Regions from separate parts of the Alteromonas sp. KS69 genome, predicted to be linked through region 3. Evidence: predicted binding sites of a transcription regulator. Region 3 holds the regulator's gene; each other region holds the start of a gene.
The links. Region 3 encodes FNR, which switches genes on or off when oxygen is low (the NO sensors DNR and NnrR bind a similar motif). Its sites were predicted from a motif close to TTGATCTAGATCAA; they were not measured.

Region 1: C7Y69_RS02960 (GbsR/MarR family transcriptional regulator) is a predicted target of FNR. The motif match lies at 3,362-3,375, and genes of this name have one in related genera.
Region 2: ccoG (cytochrome c oxidase accessory protein CcoG) is a predicted target of FNR. The motif match lies at 1,860-1,873, and genes of this name have one in related genera.

The regions. Positions count from the first base shown of each region.
Region 1 is NZ_PYHU01000004.1:90,306-96,954, forward strand. It holds gene C7Y69_RS21495 (hypothetical protein) at 1-100, opposite strand, end outside; gene C7Y69_RS02950 (cytochrome d ubiquinol oxidase subunit II) at 362-1,372, opposite strand; gene C7Y69_RS02955 (cytochrome ubiquinol oxidase subunit I) at 1,382-2,743, opposite strand; gene C7Y69_RS02960 (GbsR/MarR family transcriptional regulator) at 2,755-3,312, opposite strand; gene C7Y69_RS02965 (energy transducer TonB) at 3,583-4,617, shown strand; gene C7Y69_RS02970 (substrate-binding periplasmic protein) at 4,778-5,752, opposite strand; gene C7Y69_RS02975 (M28 family metallopeptidase) at 5,819-6,649, opposite strand, start outside.
Region 2 is NZ_PYHU01000010.1:48,273-54,921, reverse strand. It holds gene C7Y69_RS08755 (acyl-CoA dehydrogenase family protein) at 1-346, shown strand, start outside; gene C7Y69_RS08750 (DUF3016 domain-containing protein) at 435-968, opposite strand; gene C7Y69_RS08745 (hypothetical protein) at 1,254-1,619, opposite strand; gene ccoG (cytochrome c oxidase accessory protein CcoG) at 1,941-3,374, shown strand; gene C7Y69_RS08735 (serine/threonine protein kinase) at 3,371-4,342, shown strand; cobalamin riboswitch at 4,387-4,603, shown strand; gene C7Y69_RS08730 (TonB-dependent receptor plug domain-containing protein) at 4,655-6,583, shown strand.
Region 3 is NZ_PYHU01000033.1:10,892-17,540, forward strand. It holds gene C7Y69_RS15635 (patatin-like phospholipase family protein) at 1-826, opposite strand, end outside; gene ttcA (tRNA 2-thiocytidine(32) synthetase TtcA) at 827-1,768, opposite strand; gene uspE (universal stress protein UspE) at 1,973-2,896, opposite strand; gene fnr (fumarate/nitrate reduction transcriptional regulator Fnr) at 2,994-3,734, opposite strand; gene C7Y69_RS15655 (sulfite exporter TauE/SafE family protein) at 3,785-4,444, opposite strand; gene ccoS (cbb3-type cytochrome oxidase assembly protein CcoS) at 4,431-4,646, opposite strand; gene C7Y69_RS15665 (heavy metal translocating P-type ATPase) at 4,648-6,649, opposite strand, start outside.

The DNA of each region.
Region 1 (6,649 bases), on a different contig from region 3:
CTAAAATATTTTGAGCATTTTTCCGACCTATATAGTAAGCCACTGTATAGGGGTGAGCACGCCTGAAGAACCTTGAAAATGATTTAACTACATTGTTCATAATGGTCTCCTTTTAATTCTGCCCAAAATAAGCATACGTATATTTAATTATTATGTCAACACTGTCACAAAAGAAATATATAAGAATTTTGTTTGATTTTTGGTGTAATTATTTGTTTACAAGTGTGTGAGGTCTAAATTAGAAAAAAAGTGATCTAGTGAAGTTGCAAGGAGCTGAATATGTTTCGGGTGAAAAAAAGGCTCCGAAACCAGGTGGTTAGGGGCCTATTATCTTTTTTAAGGGGGAACTGGTAGACAGGCGCTAATAGTAGCTAAGCTTTTCTGATTTACCTGAAAATATTTTGTATACCATCGCGGTGTAAGCCAGAATGCAAGGTACTACAATAACGACACCCACTAATAAGAAGCGAAGTGAGTTAGCGTCGCTAAGTGCATCTTGAACCGTAAGGTGTCCTGGTATGACAAACGGGTAGTAGCTTACCCCGAAGGCGGTGAAGCAAAGTACAAACACGGTTAATGCTATGGCAAAAGGCATCCATTCGCCTTTCCCGCCCGCATCAGGTAGCTTTTTCAATAACACGCCACATAAGCTAAGTAATAAAAAGCAGGCAACAGGAATAGCCATCAATACATAGCCAATAGTGGATGATAACCACAAGTCACGCACATCATCATGTAAGAATAAGTTTGCTAGGCTAACCGCGACTATCCCTATAGAAAGCGCAAACAACCCTCTGCGCGCCCAATAATAGGCTTTGGCTTGTAAGTCGTTCTCTGCTTTTAATATTAACCAGCAAGAGCCAATAAAAGCATACGCAGCCGTTACACCAATAGCAGACAATAAGGCAAAGCCTTGTGCCCATAAGTCGGTACGTAAACCTGTTACATAAATGCCTAGCATATAACCTTGCGCCAGCGTGGTAAGTAATGAACCGTACTTAAAGGTGAGATCCCACTTACGCTTATGCACTTGAACGACCTTCGCCCTAAAATCAAAAGAGACGCCACGTAAAATGAGCCCTAATAGCATTATAGTTGCGGGAATATAAAGGCTTTGAAGCACCTCACTGTGTGCTTCGGGAAAAGCAATCAGCAGAAGCCCAACGGCCAATACCAACCACGTTTCATTGGCGTCCCAATAGGGCCCAATAGACGCAATCATATCGTCACGAAACTTTTCTTCTCGGGGCGGTATTAAAACACCTACCCCTAAATCGTAACCATCTAAAATAGCGTACAGCAATACTGCCAGCCCAAGCAGGCCAACGTAAATATTCCCTAATGTTTCTGCTGATACATTTTCGAATAACATAGCTGCTCCTTAAGTGTTAGCCGGCGACATTTTGCTAGCTTTTGCCATTTCACGCTCTTCCGTAGAAATCTCTTCAATTTCAACGGCGCGGCGACACATCAACATGAGCGTTCCCATATAAGCGAACAGCAAAATTGTATAAATTGTGGCGTACATGGTGAACGAGAAAGCGATATTCGCAGGAGGAAGTGTTGTTACCGCTTCTTGAGTACGTAAAACACCACTGACGAGATAAGGCTGCCTCCCAATTTCAGTCACATACCAACCGGCTAAGGTTGCAATCCAGCCGCTGAATGCCATGCCAGCGAATACTCGCTTGAGCCAAAGTGGGAAAGATTTCCCTCTAAGTAAATAACTACTGCCAAGCCACGAAACCGCCAACATTAAAAAGCCCATGCCTACCATCACCCGAAACCCGAAGAATACAGGTGCTACTGGCGGATGCTCGCCTTCAAAGTCGTTTAGGCCTTGAATTTTGCCATCCATTTTATGGGTTAAAATTAGGCTCGCGCCGTTGGGTACCGGTATTTCGAAGTGATTTTCTCTGCTTTCTTCGTCGGGAATAGCAAACAACAGTAAGGGCGCACCCTCTGTGGTATCCCACAAGCCTTCCATTGCGGCAACTTTTTGTGGTTGATGCTCAAGGGTATTTAATCCATGCATATCGCCTGCAAAAATCTGCAAAGGAATAAGCACTGCCGCGGTATAGGTTGCGGTTTTAAGAGCAAGCTTTGGCGCTAGCTTGTCATCACCTTTCAACATACGGTAGGCCGACAAACCGGCAATTAAGAAACTGGCCGTCAAACCCGAAGCTAGCATCATGTGTACAAAGCGATACGGGAACGAAGGATTAAAAATAATTTCGCTCCAATTTACCGCATACACAACGCCATCTATAACTTCATGCCCCTGAGGCGTTTGCATCCAGCTGTTAAGCGCCAAAATCCAAAAGGCTGACATGGTAGTGCCCACTGCCACAATCAATGTTGAAAGGGTGTGTAACCAATTAGGGACTCGGCGAATACCAAACAGCATAATACCAAGGAAGGTGGCTTCTAAGAAAAACGCAGTAAGGACTTCGTAGCCCAATAGGGGGCCTGCCACATTACCCACCCGCTCCATGAAGCCGGGCCAGTTGGTACCAAATTGGAAAGACATGGTCACGCCACTTACTACACCAAGTGCAAAGCTTAGTGCGAATACGCGCACCCAGAAGCGGTACATACGCATCCAAACAGGGTGGCCGGTTACATTTGAGCGAAATTTGAAGTAGAAAAGGAACCATCCCATTGCCATGGTGATAGTAGGAAACAGAATATGAAAACTAATATTTAATGCAAATTGTAAACGAGACAGCAAAAACGCATCCACAGATAGTCTCCTTAATTAACGGAATTTTTTCCCGGAAGAATTTTGTCTTTCAGTTCTAACATACGGCCAACACCCGAGCCGAGTTTCATCAAGGTGTTAAGTTTATCGGGGCCTAGGTTTTGAAGCTCTTGTGACCATGCCGTTACCGACTCTAATAAGTCATGAATTTCATTCAGCTTATCTTGTGCGTTGGCTTCAGTTTTGTTGGCGGGCGTATCGAGTAATAAATCTCGCAATAAACTCATGGTAGGGTCTATTTCGCGTTTGCGGCGCTCTTCGAATACGCGGTTTGCTAGGGTCCAAATGTCACCGCCTGCAATAAAGAACTCTTTTCGTTCGCCAGGGACAAGGTGCTGTTTTACCAAGCGCCACGACTGAAGCTCCTTTAATCCCATGCTGGTGTTGCCGCGAGATATATTTAGCGCGTCGGCGATTTCTTGCGCTGAGATGGGTTCATCAGCAAGTACAATCAGCGCCAAAATTTGGCCCACAGTACGGTTAAAGCCCCAACGACTGCCCATTTCGCCGAAATGCATAACCGCGGAAGTAATAAGTGGTGTCATTTTCATGTCTATACCTGCTGAACTTTCAGAAATTACTGAAAGTTTATGCCGAAGTTTGATTGAGATCAACAAGTATCAGATGAAAATTATGTTAGGAGGAACTCGAAAACGACATAAATGGGCATGGTGAATCTTATGTTCGTTGATAAGTTGTCTCGTGACGTTTCGATTTATTGTTAAGTTTAAAAGATAGGTGCTATAAACAATATAGAATTAAACAGGAAACGCGATGTTGAGGTTTATTACTTTTAACACGCTAAAAATTAGGGATAAATTGTGAAAATATTTTCTGCGCTATTATGCGTGTTATTGATCGTGTCCAGCAGCTTCTCTTTTGCCAATGGTAACAGCAAAGAAGTTAAAGCCGCCAAAATAATAAAAAATGCTAATAAAGTGGAAGAGACCTTTACCTCGCGCGGAGGCATGGAAGGTTGGACAAGAGTTTCATTTATAATAGACAAAGACGGCACAACGAAAGATATCGTTGTTTTTGATTATTCAGGCAAAGACAGATATGTCAAAAAAGTCACTAAATACATAAGAAACCTTCAATATTCTCCTGCGCTCGTTAACAATAAGCCAGTAGCAAGTGCTCAAACTCTGTTTGTTAAACACACATACTCAGAGGCTGGCCATAGCGAAGGTAGCGTGACGCCTGCCTTTGCAAAAGAATACCAAGCTACCATAGATGCGCTTTCTAGCCCTACCGCAGATATGCTTAACATAAAAAAATCCATAGACAATTTGGTAGAAGACCATACTAAAAATTTAAACGAACATGCTTTGGCTGCGTGGTTAAAGTCTATCTATTATTATAAAAATGAAAATTTTTTAGAATATATGCGCCAATCCCAAATTACAGTAGATTTATACGAACACTTGCCTATAGCAATATTGGCTAAGTCGACGGTGAATCTTTTTCAGTCACAGCTTTATTTCGGCAATTTTAATGGTGCCGCCGAAACCCTTTCGCGAATGGGAAGTGTTAATGGCCTTAATTTATCTGAAGAAACCTATCAACAATTTGCAGATGCACTGAAGGCTGCTAAAGCGACTGGGTCAGCAAACGTCACTAAAGGTCAGCTGAGTCATTTAGGCGCGTGGTCTCAAACGTATGATCCCTCAACATTTAAAGTTGAAGTTTCTCAAGGGAATGTTGATTCAGTGGAGCTTAGATGCAACGATTATCAACAAAAATATATAGAAGGTTGGGAGAACAAAATAGAGTTTCCGGCGCAAACTTCCGATTGTATTTTGTTAATCAGAGGGGATGCTGGCTCAACATTTGATATTCTTGAAATCACTAGTTGAAAATTAAGAAAGCGAGAGCGGTTTCGCAAAATGATTGACTATAAGGGCGCTCTTCTACAGTGCTAGCAAAAGGCACTGCTAAAATCTGCTCCTAAAAAGCGCAATAAAAAGCGCAATAAAAAGCGCAATAAAAAGCGCAATAAAAAGCGCAGTTAAATAACTACCAGCGTCTAATCATGGTTTTATAAACATCAGGGTCGAGCAAACTTTCTCGCTCGGCCTTAACGCCATCAAGCATAGCCATCGCTTCAGCTTTCGTTTCAACGATAACACCATCAATAACGTAAATACTGCTATCACCAGGTAACGATTTATCGAGTGGGTAGGCGGTAAGTGTATCTGTGGGTACAAGGCTCACACTAGTTTCACCAATATAGTCGGCGATACCGTCGTTGTTAATGTCTTTGGATAGCCAAGGTAGCCCCAGAATTTTATTGTAACTGCCATCTTGTTGCATGACCTGAATGGTTTGTTCAAACGCTTCAATAGTGGCCTTAGCGTTAGGCGTACTTGTGCCAAGTGCCAAGGAAAAACCAGCGTTCATCAACGATGCTGAAGATACGTGTAAAAGCTCTTCACCGTCTTTATCAAGAAGTAAATTAAACTCTTCAATCAACAAGTGGGTAGTAATTAAATACGGCGCTCTGTCATCGGCTAGCTGCTTAAAAGCGTCGTACGTGCTGGGATTACGTGACCACTTGATTTCTTTTAGCATGCGGAACTTTGGCGTATTAGCAAAGCGGTTTTCTATCGCTACGCGGCTGTCTTTTAAATGCGGTATCAGCTTAATCTCTTCAACATCGTATTTTTTACCCGTGGCATATAAATAGATGGGAAGGTAGGGGGCTGAAAGGGTAACCGTGTCTTTTCTTTCACCTAAATCTATATAGGCGAACTCGCCATCCACCTTACCAGAACGTACTGCGCTACCTAAGAAAGCATCGCGCATAACCTGAAGCTCCAGGTCGGTTTGCATTCGCGAGAACGCCGCTTCAACGATAGACGTGAGTCTTGAAGGTTCGCCCTCATCGCTTACGTAAGTTTCAAATGGCGCTGCGGCAAGTGTGACACTGTTTGCCTTTAACGGCGCCACCACGGTGATAAAACTTAATAAAGCGATGACTCTCACCAACACGGGCGACATCTCCAAAACAACATTATTATTATCTATAGGCGCTATTACCTATCAACAGTATAACCGTTACTGGCCAAAACTGCCTGCAGCGCCTGGGAATACAACTGGGCTTTCAATGCCATCGTTGTTCACACTGGCAACCCCGAAAAAGTAGTTGTCAATTACTACGTTTTCTAACGTGGCTTCGTTCACCTTACCAACAAACTTACTAAATTCCCATTGCGGTGCATCGGTATGACGCCAGTAAACTTTATAGCCCGACAGTTGAGGGTTTTGCGCTGTATCTGCTATATCCCACATTAATGTGGTAGAAGGCTGAACGGCGCCTTTAATTTTTACGTTAGCTGGCGGGTTGGGCGCCCAAGCCATAGCCGCTAGCGATACTGCGTTTAAACCCGTTAGCTTGGCTGCGTAATCAAAATTCACACCGTCTAAGGTATCGCCATACTTGATACCATCTTCTTCTCGAAGATCCTGATGCTGGCGAGTGTAGTTTTCATTGGTTTCCATAATACGAATACCGGGGAAACCTAAATCGTTGAAGGGGCGATGGTGCCCGCCACGACCAAAGCGATCTAATCGATAAATGACCATGGTATCTAGATTCTCAATGTATTGGTCGGCAATGTTATCAATGTATCTTGCTAAGTTTCTGCTTGGTGAATCGACTTCTCCACCTGTGAAGCGGCGGGTGCGAGCTTCATCTGTGGTTTCGGTTACGCGAGTGCCTTCAGCAAATATGCGCGCCGTGGTGTTGTTGATAACCCCATTAACGCCCTCTATATTGCCAATCATGTCGTTGTTCAATACTGCTTTTAACCGCCAGCCATCTTTTTGAACTTGGTTTGCCATAATACGCCCACCAAACAGGCCTTGTTCTTCCCCTGCTAGTGCGGC
Region 2 (6,649 bases), on a different contig from region 3:
AGTTGCTGATATTAGTGATGCTGAAAACAAAGGGCTGGCGCAAGGCTTACTTGACGATTGGCGCGCATCATCGGCTGACTGCCTAGGTATGGATAGCACCACAGCAGCGGCGGCGGCGGCAGATTACTTAGCCTATTCTGCCTACTCGCTAATTGGTGTGCTTTGGTACAGCATGGCAGATAAAGCGGCGAGTACAGATAATGCTGTGCTAGCTTCTTCTAAGCAGAAAACCCGTGATTTCTACATGCAACGTATATTGCCTCGTCGCAATGCGCACAAACAAGCGTATTCAGCAGGCTATGAAAGCACGTTAGCCGTATCCGGCAGTGAGTTTGATTACATTTAATCAAGCAGGTAAAGCTAAAAAACCGCCTGTTTAGGCGGTTTTTTTATTCATATTGGTATAGCAAATAACAGCTGGTCGCTAAACGTAACTACTTATTAGCAACAAGGCTTTCTGCAAACGTATCGTTAAACCAATCTTCAATCATGTTCTTTTCGTAAACCAGATTATCGCTGGGTAACCTACGATTAACGGTATTCATGAACATCATATCTTTGATCTTAACCTCTTCGCTTTTAAGCACTGTGCTGTCACCGCCTGTAAGTACATATGAGAATGACATTCTAGGAATATCTATTTCTTTAATGATCCTGACATCCGTAGCAGACTGCCCCATACCAACAAAAGATGCTGGCCACACCTGACCGGCTAAATCTAAGTCAGTGACGGTAATTGACAGTTTTTGATCGTCAGGAAGCTTTTCTGCCAGTTCAGTAAAAAACTCATCGAGCTCTTTAAAAGTGCGTTCTCTAAAGCGAGTTCGAGATTCATTCGAAGGCTTAACATCTCGGTAAGACTTTGGTTCTTCCCAGGTTACTTCAACCTGTGCCGCTTGCAGTACACCAGACATACCCACACTGGCGAGCAAGAGCGCAGATACACTCGTTAACTTAGCTATTTTCATGTAACCCCCTACCTCGTTTCTAAAAACCCGGTATTAGTCAGCGACAAAAAACTGAGTAAGCGGGTAACGGCGCTTAGTGAAGCATGACTTCAACTTATAGCAATGTTACTACTTTTATCACAACTATATGCTCAATAATAGCACAGGTAGCTGAACGTAAAGTGAATGGCTTTATCTATATACACGGTAACAGAGTGGAAGGATTAGAAGGCACAACGGAAGAAACAATACCTTTAACGCCAATTATTTATCGGGTTCCAGTAATTATTTATCGGGCTCCAGTAGCTATTTATCGGGCTCCAGTAGCTTAGATTGCTCTATCATTGCGCACAATTGCTGGCGCTTGCCGCGGCTAAAATTAGGGTTTATATCGGTGGTTTCGCAATATGCGATATGAAAGCGCATGACCGTTGAACGACTTGCCAGAATTCTTCGAAGGTAGTTTGCTTCGAATTCTTTTAAAGGCGCAAGCTGCGCCGCCGCCTGATCTCTTAACGCATCCAGCTCTCTTTGTTCAGGTAACTCAGAAATAGAAACAAACCAACCTGAGACGGTACTTTGTATATCTGAAAAAAAGTATTGAACAAAAGGCGAACGTAGCACAATCACCAATAATACAATTTCGGCACAGATTACAAAGAAACGAAGCATTTAAAATTATTCCACTACTATACTTAATTCAAACAACGCAGCTATCGTTAGTTATTTTCAACAAACATTTTCGTCAAAAAAATCAAAAGGATAATTACTTGTATAATTTTCATTCGGTATTAAAAACTATTATCGTCATAGTAGTCAACTAGCATTAAGTAAAGATAGATTGATAAAATATAATTTCTGAACTTTCAGTATTGACTGAAAGATAAATAAAGATGATCATTAGCTCTATCATTGATCTATGTTAAACACGCTGAATTTTCACCTGTTATAATGCGCCGCGCAATACAAGAAGTTGGCTAAGGTTTTGAAAAAATGAACGAACAAATTCCGGTTAAAAACGTTACTCCAGTAAAGGTGCACAAACCCGCATCAACCACTGAAGGGAAGCGATACGACTCGCGTAGTCGTATTTATGTTCGTGCGGTTAAAGGCCCTCTTGAAACATTCAGACGTTTTTTCGGTTTGTTTTTTCTCGCCATCTTCGCCGCTATTCCTTGGATAAGATTTAATGGCCAGCAGGCAGTGCTACTCGATATTGTAGAGCAGCGCTTTTCTATCTTTGGGTTAACGTTATGGCCGCAAGATTTAACCTTGCTTGCCTACATTTTTATTGTAGGCGCATTCGCGCTGTTCTTCGTGACGACCTTTGCAGGCAGGGTCTGGTGCGGCTTCATGTGCCCTCAAACTACCTGGGTATATATCTACACTTGGTTTGAAGAGAAGATAGAAGGCCCTAGAAATAAACGCATTAAGCTAGACGCGCGAAACATGGATGCGGATAAATTTATTCGCAAAACCCTCAAACATACGGCTTGGGTGGCGGTTGCTTTACTTACCGCACTCACCTTTGTGGGATATTTCACCCCAATCGGCGCGCTCTTTATTGATTTTTTCACCTTTAATACAGGTTTCTGGGCCGCGTTTTCAGTGATCTTTTTTGCAGTGTGCACATATGCCAATGCGGGTTACATGCGAGAAATCATGTGTACCCATATTTGCCCTTATGCCCGTTTTCAATCGGCCATGTTCGACAAAGACACCTTTACCGTCTCTTACGATGCCAAACGAGGCGAACAGCGAGGCCCTCGCCCTCGTAAACTAAGCCATGAACAGGTACATGAAAAAGGCTTGGGCGACTGTATTGACTGTAACCTCTGTGTGCAGGTTTGCCCCACCGGCATCGATATTCGAAACGGTTTGCAGTATGAATGCATTAACTGCGGTGCGTGCGTAGATGCCTGTAACGGCGTAATGGATAAAATGGGTTACCCCAAAGGGCTTATAAGCTTTACGTCGGAAGAAGAGCTTGCGGGGGGTAAAACACATATCGTACGGCCTAAGCTGATTGGCTACCTTATCGTGCTTATTGTCATGACAGGGTTATTGGTTGCTGACATTGTGACCCGAGTACCCCTTGAAATTGATATTATTCGCGACCGTAACTCGTTATACCGTGAAACGAATGAAGGGTTAATTGAGAACGTTTATACCGTTAAAGTATTGAACAAATCTCAGCAAACTCATACCTATACCATTTCGGTACAAGGACTGCCTGAATACACCTTTATTGGCAATAAAGAAGTGACAGTGCAAGGTGGTGAGGTTTATAGCACACCGATTTCGGTTGCAACTGACCCGTATAATCTGGAAGATGTGGTAACAGACATTCAATTCACCGTTACCACTACCACCGATTCAGGTGAAAACGTTACGGTTAATGAGCCAACCAAATTCCTTTATCGATGAAAGACTTTTCGTTTTCTGGATTAGATCCAGACACTATATTAGATGCCCTGGAGACTCAGGGCATTTTTCTTCAAAGCGGCTTACTTGCTCTCAATAGTTATGAGAACCGGGTTTACCAGTTTCAAGCCGATGACAACAAACGTTATGTGGTTAAGTTTTATCGGCCTGCCCGTTGGACAGACGCGCAAATTTTGGAAGAACACAGCTTTGCCCAAGAACTTGCTGAAAGCGAAATTCCGATTGTTGCGCCTTTAGCGCTAAACGGAAAAACCCTTCACCACCATGGCGATTATCGCTTTACAGTTTTTCCTTCGGTAGGTGGGCGCCAGTTTGAGAACGATAATTTAGACCAGCTGGAATGGATGGGCCGCTTTATTGGCCGTATTCACCGCGTGTCTCAAGCGAAAACCTTTAAACAACGCCCTGATATCGATACGCAAAGCTATTTAGATGAACCTAGACAGGTTTTAGAAAATAGTACCTTGTTGCCCAATCATCTTAAAACAGCATTTTTTGCTATTTTGAACCCCGTGATAACCGCAGCCTCTTCGGCTTATAAAGCCACCGACGTCATTCGATTGCACGGCGACTGCCACCCCGGAAATATTCTATGGCGTGATGGCCCTACCTTTGTTGATTTAGATGACTGTCGGATGGGCCCTGCTATCCAAGATTTATGGATGATGTTAAGTGGCGACAGACAGCAACAACTATTGCAACTTGATACGTTGATTGAAGCCTATGAAGAATTTCAGCCATTTAATACTAATCAGCTTGTGTTAATAGAACCCCTTCGCGCCATGCGAATGGTGCACTATATGGCATGGCTGTCTCGCCGCTGGGAAGATCCAGCCTTCCCTCGCGCCTTTCCATGGTTTGCCGACGATAAATACTGGGAAGGTCAAATTCTTGCGTTAAAGGAACAGCTTTCAGCCATGCAGGAACCGCCTCTAAAACTCGGGTATTAGCTGGCAAAACCTGAACACACTCGCTATTTATTAGGCACTTAAGCTATACTCCTTCGCGCTTAGGTGCCCATCTATGGGTTAAACGGGAAATCAGTGAAATCTGATGCTGCCCCCGCAACGGTAAACTCAGTGTGAACACACACATTCTCCTTAATACGCCACTGTGTCATCGATATTTATGTCGCGACATGGGAAGGCAGAGAAACCATACACAGTATTGGTGAGTGAGCCCGGATACCGGCCTAGCTTCACGGCAGTTATTCTGCTTACATTCACCCTTGTACTCGGGCGGAGTACATAGCGAGAAATACAATGAAATTTCAAACACACTTTACCTGCACTGCAGTTTACGCTGCCGTGGCTACACTGCTGTCAGCACCTGTTTTAGCGCAAACTCCTGATACCATAGAAACACTCACCGTTACTGGCACCCGTTTGCCTGTACAAATAGCTAAGCTGCCTGCATCGGTAAGCGTATTAACCGAGCAAGATATTCAAGCCTCAGGCGCTGTACAACTTACCGATTTAATTCGCGGTTTACCTGGCGTAAGCCTTTCCCAATCAGGTAGCCCAGGCGGCCTTACCGAACTTCGTGTTCGAGGCAGCGAAAGTAATCACTTGCTTGTGCTTATTGATGGCGTAGTGTCTAACGATATTGGCCAAGGAAGCTTGATAGACTTGGCCCACTTAACCTCGGCGAACGTGGTACGTATAGAACTACTACGTGGCCCGCAAAGTGCCTTATGGGGCAGTGGCGCAATTGGTGGCGTATTAAGTATCACCACCAAAGCAGGTGAAGGAGCCAGTGCAAAACCTAGCATTAATTTAAGTGCGGGAATAGGCACACAAGGTACTTACCAAGGCAGCATTAATGCCGCCACGCAAAATGGCGATGTGGCTGTGCGCACCTACGCCAATTACCTAAAAACAGATGGCGATAACATTTCCCGCGTGGGTAATGAAGATGACGGTTATGACAACATGACCGCAGGCATCAACGTTGATTACGCATTGGCTGATGCACACACATTAAGTGCGAAATTTCGCAGCACCCAATACGAAAATGATTACGATGGTACCGACTATGTCACCACCGGATTACCTGCTGATGCCGACAATGTGACTGATGGTAGCCAACTTAGTACTAAACTAGCTTGGCGCTACGCGCCAGATGCATCTGCCTATGCGTCTACTGTGTCTTTCGATTACCGAAAAGACGACAATGACAACACCACATCAGGTGTCGATGCAGGTGGCACCACGGGGGAGCGCTTAGCCCTAAATTGGACAAGTTTTTACAACTTTGATAACTGGCAAGTAGCGGGTGGTGCTGAATACTTACAACGTTTGTTTGAACAACGTGGCCCTGTTGTATTTGGCGATCCAAATCAAAAGCAGCACGACAATACGACCAGCTTATTTGGTGAAGCCACTGGTGACCTCGTTGATAATGTTTTTGCGACCTTAAGCGCAAGGTTCGACAACAACAGTGAATTTGATGACGCCGTTAGTTATCGCGCGGGCCTAACGTGGCAAGTATCAAAAACCTATGCACTATTTTCAAGCTACGGTAAGGCGATTAAAACCCCAACCTTTACTGAACGATTTGGCTATTTCCCAGATAGCTTTATTGGTAACCCTGACTTAACGCCCGAAGAGAGCGAAGAGTGGGAAGTGGGCGTAAAAGCAGATTGGAATTCGGTTACCGCACAGATGAGTGCTTATAGTGCCCAACTTGAAGACGAAATTAATGGCTTCGTTTATGACGCCACCCAAGGCGTGTACACCGCTGCCAATGTAGATGGTGAAAGTAGCCGTGACGGCGTAGACGTTGAAGTAACTTGGCTTAGCGATTTAGCGAAAGTGTCGGCATCTTATAGCTATTTAGACGCTGATCAAACCAGTTTTGGCATTGCCAGCACAGAGCTTCGCCGTGCACGTCATCAAGGCGCATTATCGGTATTGTCTGATTTAGGTACCGAGAAATTTAGCCTTTATGCAAAACTGGCCTATACGGGCACCCATTACGATACTTACTTCCCTCCCTACCCTGCTAATGCAGAAACCTTAGGGTTGTCAGCTTATACCCTAGCGTCAGTTAACCTTGGCTACCAAGTTTCTGAAAAGTGGGCGTTATCATTAAAAGTGAATAACCTTTTTGATACTGACTACGAGGATATCGTGGGCTATGCAGGACAAGAACGACGTGCATTGCTATCGGTGAGCTACAATCACCAGTAACACCTATTCCGTCACTTTTTAAACTAAAATAGTGACACTTTATTCGCTTCTTCTTTACGAAGAAGC
Region 3 (6,649 bases):
CTAACGAACTACTCATTACACTTAAAATCCCTGGAGGGTTACCTTTAGGGACTTTATTTGGTGGCGGCGAAATTGTTTCTTCTATGGCCTCAATAGCGTCGCTAGCAACGCCTTCGTTTTGCTCGCTATGTTTACTATCGGTTTCACTTTCCGTTTCTGCTTTTTCTTTACTATCAGGTGAGAACCACTGCTTAAGCACGTTTTGGCTTTTAGTGAAAAAGTCTTCGGTTTTTCTTTGGTTTTCTTCGTGATCGAGTCGTAATTTTTCAAGCCTAAGCGGCCTGAAATCAGCATTAAGGTTTACGGCAATAACAAAGTCTGCACCAAGTTGGCGACACAGGTTAACAGGCACTGGATTAACCACCGCGCCATCTACTAACCAACGATCGCCATGGGCGACTGGGGCAAATAGGGCAGGAATAGCACACGAAGCTTGAATGGTATTGCCAATCTCGCCGGAACTAAACACTACCTCACGACCTGTGTGCAAATCGGTAGCCACAGAGGCGAACGGTTTTTCCATTGCTTCGTAGGTTGGGGCACAAAATTCGCTGGCAAGTTTATCAAACACTTTTTGCCCGCTAGCAATACCGCCCCTACGTAAACCAACGCCCATCAAAGCAAGTACCTGCCAATCTGACAAAGAACAAGACCACTCTTTTAGGCCTTCTAACTTACCACTAGCGTAAGCGGCACCAACATAGGCACCAATAGAGCAACCTGCCACCACGTCAATTTTAATACCCAGCTTTTCTAATGCTTGAATAATACCAATGTGGGTCCAACCTCTTGCGGCACCCGCACCTAATGCTAGACCAATTTTCATTTAGTTTGATTCCATCAAATTGATAACGTGAACCGTGTCGTCAGTAGGCTCACTGGGTGACTCGAAGCTGGGCGGATCGAAACCAATATCACCATCTTCAACCGGCCCGTTCTGTGTAGAGATGCCTTTAAAGTCGTGCAAATTCTTGTCGACCAAATGTGACGGCGCTACATTTTGAAGCGCACTAAACATTGACTCAATACGCCCAGGGAAACGGCGATCCCAATCTTGTAGCATGGCCTTTACGTTCTGACGCTGCAAATTTTCTTGAGACCCGCACAAGTTGCAAGGAATAATAGGAAATTCTACGGCATCAGAATAACGCTGAATGTCTTTTTCAGTACAATAAGCAAGGGGCCTTATGACAATGTGCTCACCATTATCGCTAACCAGCTTTGGTGGCATTGATTTAAGCTTACCGCCATGGAACATGTTTAAAAAGAACGTTTCTAGCATGTCGTCACGATGATGGCCAAGGGCAATTTTAGTGGCGCCTAGCTTTTTGGCCGTGCTGTATAAAATACCGCGACGTAATCGAGAACAAAGTGAGCACGTGGTTTTACCTTCAGGCACTTTGTCCATAACAATAGAGTAGGTGTCTTCTTCTACAATTTTGTACTCTACACCTACACTTTCAAGGTATTCAGGAAGTACGTGCTCTGGAAATCCTGGCTGCTTTTGATCAAGGTTAACCGCAATAATGTCAAAATGAATTGGCGCAATGCGCTTTAAAAACATAAGAATATCAAGCATAGCGTAACTGTCTTTGCCGCCAGATAAGCACACCATGACTTTATCGTTGTTTTCAATCATGCCGAAATCAGCAATCGCTTTGCCTACATTTCGACGAAGTCGCTTTTGTAGCTTATTAAAGCTGTATTTTTGTTTGTTTTGAGACGCGGTTAACGGAGCGTCCGCACGGTTTGTGCCTGCACTGTTCATATCAATAGCTTTGTTACTGCGAAAAAAACCATTATACAGTAATCAAGTAAAATTGAATGTGCGAGGTGAAGATTTTTTGTATCGTGTTAGCACTGACTGCTAACAAATGCCAATAGCGCTTAAGGCTATAGTCCGATAGCGCTTAAGGCTATATAACGTTTGCTAGCAAACAGTGCCGACAGGCTGTTTATGAACCTGTCTGAATTACCGTGAAAGGGGCGAAATAAAGCCGTCTGGTTTTATTGCCAGTACATCACACACAAGTTCATCAATAACATGTTCTGCGGTGTTACCTATGAGAGCCGCAGAAATACCTATTCTGCCAACCGTACCTATGATAACAAGTTCAGCGTCTATATCTTTGGCTATCTTTGGAATGACTTTTTCAGGAAGGCCTTCCTTCACATAACAGCGCTTACTATCGATAGCATACTTCTCGCTGTGTGTGTTCATCTCAAGTTCGTGATGATGCTTTACCGCGTTGTTGTATGTGTCTGGGTCAAACTCAGGAACTTCAATAGCAATATTTAGCGGCGTAGCTGGGTAGCTGTTTACCAAATTTACGTTACCGCTGAGCAGCGCGGCATAATCGTTAGCAATCACCGTGATTTTGTCGTTAAGTAAGGCATGCTCGTCGTCTTCACTGCCTACATTTACCGCGGCAATAATTTCACCATTTTCAGGCCATTCATGATCTTTAACCAATAATACGGGGGAGGGACATTTTCTAAGTAGATGCCAGTCTGTAGGAGTAAAAATAACAGAAGCTAAATCGTCATGGCGCTTAGTTGCTTTTACCACTAAATCTATACTGTTGTCGATGACATAATGCACCACAGCTTCAAAGGCACGGTTGTTCCATTCCACAACTATATCTGTTTTAGAAAAACCTAAGTCGTCTAAAGTTTTTTTCAACCATCCAGCATGTTCTTTAGTGACCGCATCACGCATGGCTTCACGATCATCAGGGCTAAGCATGGTTGTCATATCGTAAGATAAGTCGTAAACCACCAGCATGGCGGTGACAGAGGCACCTGTCTTTTTGGCAAGTTCATATGCACGGCTAAGCGCAGGTTGGGTTTCTCTATCGGCTTCAATAACCGCTAAAATACGCTCATACTTAATCATAACCCCTCCAAACATAGTCAGAATTTTGGTTGCTACAATTTAAGTGTAATACCTATTTGCTATTACGTAACTTGTTTTAGATCAAAAGCTTTGAAGATTAGCTATTACAGGCGATATTAGGTGCAACCACAGACGTTAAACGTTGTGACATCTCATCAAAATCTAAAATAGTGATGAGTTTACCGTCCACTTGGATAATATTTTCTTTTTGAAAACGGCTTAACAGGCGGCTAATGGTCTCAATAGTTAGACCAAGATAGTTCCCAATTTCATTTCGAGTCATGGTTAGGTGAAATTCTTTATTTGAAAATCCACGTTCTTCGAAACGTTGAGAAAGCTGAGAGAGGAAATACAATAGACGTTCTTCCGCTGAGCGTTTATTAAGCAACATCATGAGATCATGATCTTGTTTAATTTCCGCACTCATAAAACTCATTATTTGATGTCTTAACTTAGGAAATTGAACCGACATTTCATCAAGCGTTTCATACGGTAATTCGCACACCATGGCGGTTTCTAATGCCTGAGCATAACTTTGGTGCTTATTTTCCCGTAAGGCATCGAAGCCGATAATATCGCCAGGGAAGTGAAAACCTGTAATCTGCTCTTCACCATCTGAATTGGTGACGAAAGACTTAAAAGAGCCCGTGCGTACTGCGTAAAGAGAGTTGAATTTATCTCCCGACTTTACCAGCAAATCACTCTTGTGAAGGGGTTTCTTTCGCTCAATAATATCATCTAAAGATTCAATCTCAGTCTTGTTTAGCGCAACGGGCAAACACAAGTGGCTGAAACTGCAATTTTGACAATGAATTGAGAATTGGCTTCCTTTGCTCATAGGTTCAAACTATAAATAGGGTCGACTTAATATTAATCTTACTCTTTTGTTTATGAAATTGCTGCATAAATTAAAAAGAGAGCGTAAATAGCCACTATTACGGAAAAGCATTGTCTTACCACGGGGTGCCTAAAACCAGCTATTAGGTACTGGCTACCTGCGCTTGCAGCTAACAAAGTGGGCAGAGTACCTAACCCAAAAAATAACATGATGGCAGCGCCGTCAACGGCCGACCCCGATGCTAATGACCACGTTAACGTGGAATAGACCAACCCGCAGGGTAGCCAGCCCCATATAAAACCATAGGGTAGTGCATAAACCGGGCTTTTGAATGGAAGAAATCGTTTAGATATTGGCTGAATAGCTTTAAATAAGCCGCGTCCCATAGCTTCAATATAATTCAAGCCTTGCCACCACTTTCCCAAATAACACGCTAATAGCAGCAGCATAACGCCACTAATCAAAGATAAAACGGGTTTAGCAATAGGCACAAACTCGGTGGCCATTTGGCCGACAGCGCCTGTAATAGCGCCGGCTAATGTGTAGCTGAGGATACGGCCAAAATTATAGGCAAGGGTGTAGGGTAATGCCGGTTCATTACTTGGCGTTACTGTGCGTAGTGCGGCAACAATACCACCGCACATACCCACACAATGCACGCCGCCAGCAATTCCAATGAAAAAAGCAGAGAATATATTAATCTCTGTCATCTGTTTCTTTGCGTTGTTGTAACTGCTTTCGCTGCTCGGCTAGCTTCTTTTCATCACCTGATAAATCATCATCAAACAAAATGCTGTAGCCCTGTCTATCAAGATCTTCAAACTGATTGGTTTTTACCGCCCAGAAAAAGATAACCAGTGCCAGCGCAACAATAATAATAGCGATGGGAATTAAGACGTAAATGATACTCATATTATTTACTTAATAACCTCGTTGAATTGGTGACCACAATAATACTACTCAGTGACATGCCAACCACGGCCATCCAGGGAGAGAGTAACCCCGACACTGCAAAGGGTAGAATGATAATATTGTAACCTACTGACCATGCAATATTTTGCTGAATTTTACGTTTTGCCTGTTTCGCCACAGAAAATAAGGTTGGCACCGATAGCAAGCTGTCTCCTAGCAAAATAACATCGGCGGCTGTTTTGGCCACATCTGTGGCGTTTCCTACCGCAACCGCCACATCTGCGCTAGCAAGAACAGGGGCATCGTTTATACCGTCGCCCATCATCATGACTTTGCGACCTTGCTTTTGCAAAGTATGCACCTGTGAATATTTTTGCTCCGGTGATAAGCCACCCTTTGCTAAGTTGATTGGTAAACTAGCAGTAAGTGCATCAACGTTTTTCTGTGTGTCGCCACTTAGCACCACTAATTGATGTTCATTCAGTGCGGTGAGTGTCGCTAAGGCATCTTGCCGCAAGCTATCATTTACGCAGAACGCGGCCATTAATACACCGTCGGCACACAAAAACACATTTGCCGGTATATCTACCTTTGAGGTGGTTGATAAATTACAAAATACGGCTGAACCCATAGTAAAAACGACGTTGTCTATCTCACCACTAATGCCGCCACCTGGTGTAACGGTAAATCCGTTCATGGTATTAGGCAGGGTTCTATGTTTTGACTTAACATTATCGTTGTCGAAGGCACGGGCAATAGGGTGCTCAGAACGAGACTCTAACAATGTAGTTAGCGCCATTACCTGCACTGGATCTACCCCTTTAGCAAACCAGCGCTGTTGCAATGAGAACTTACCTTCGGTCAGTGTGCCGGTTTTATCAAGGGCAATGGTATCAATATCGTTAAGTTGCTCTAAGGCGTCAGCGCGCTTTAACAAAATGCCCTGACGATTCAGCTTCGCCATAGCGCAGGTTAACGCTGAAGGTGTGGCTAAGCCTAGCGCACAAGGGCAGGTTGCCACTAATACAGAGATGGTGATCCAAAAAGCATCTTCACTGCCCACAAACGACCAATAACTGTACGTTAAAGCCGATATCAGCAATACCGAGAACACAAAGTAACGGGAAAAGTTATCGGCAATCTGCGCAGCTTTTGGCTTGCTTGCCATGGCGCTAGCTTGTAAACGCACGATTTGATTGACCAAGGCATGCTTTAAGCTTTGGGTCACTTTAACCGTTAGTGTGCCATCTTGGTTTACTGTACCGCCGTAAACTACATGGCTGGCCGATTTACTGACGGGGTTAAATTCTCCCGTTAACATAGACTCATCAACCGCAGCGGTACCGTCTAGCACAATACCATCGACAGGGATGGTCTCACCGGGCTTCACTAGTACTACATCATTGGGCGCTAATTGCTTTGCAAGGATCTGAACGATACTGCCATCACCTTCAATTTTAGCCGCTGAAACCGGAATATATTGCATCATATTGGCTGAAATTTGCGCCGCACGGTGCCTGCTTCTATGTTCAAGGAATCGGCTCAACAGCAGTAGAAAGATAAACATGCATATGGATTCAAAATACACTTCACCTTGCTCAAGCAAAGTGGAACGTAAACCCGCAAAGTAGGTGCCAAATACCGCGAGGGTGACAGGCACATCCATATTCACGGTTTTTGCGCTTATTGCCTTCAAAGCACCTAAATAGAACGCGCTTCCTGAATAAAGTACTACGGGGGTGGTAAGGGTGAGTGCAACCCAATAAAAGTATTGACGGGTTTCTTGTTCAATGGCACCAAACCAATCGAAGTAAAGCCCAGCCATTAGCATCATCACCTGCATGGTCATGATGCCTGCCAAGCCTAACTTTTTAATAAACGATTTTTGCTCGCGTTTATAACTCGCTTCATGTTCATCTGGGTGAAACGGTGAGCCAACATACCCTATGCGTTTTAGTGTGGTGAGTATCTGGCTAAGTTTAATAACATCGGGTTCCCAGGTT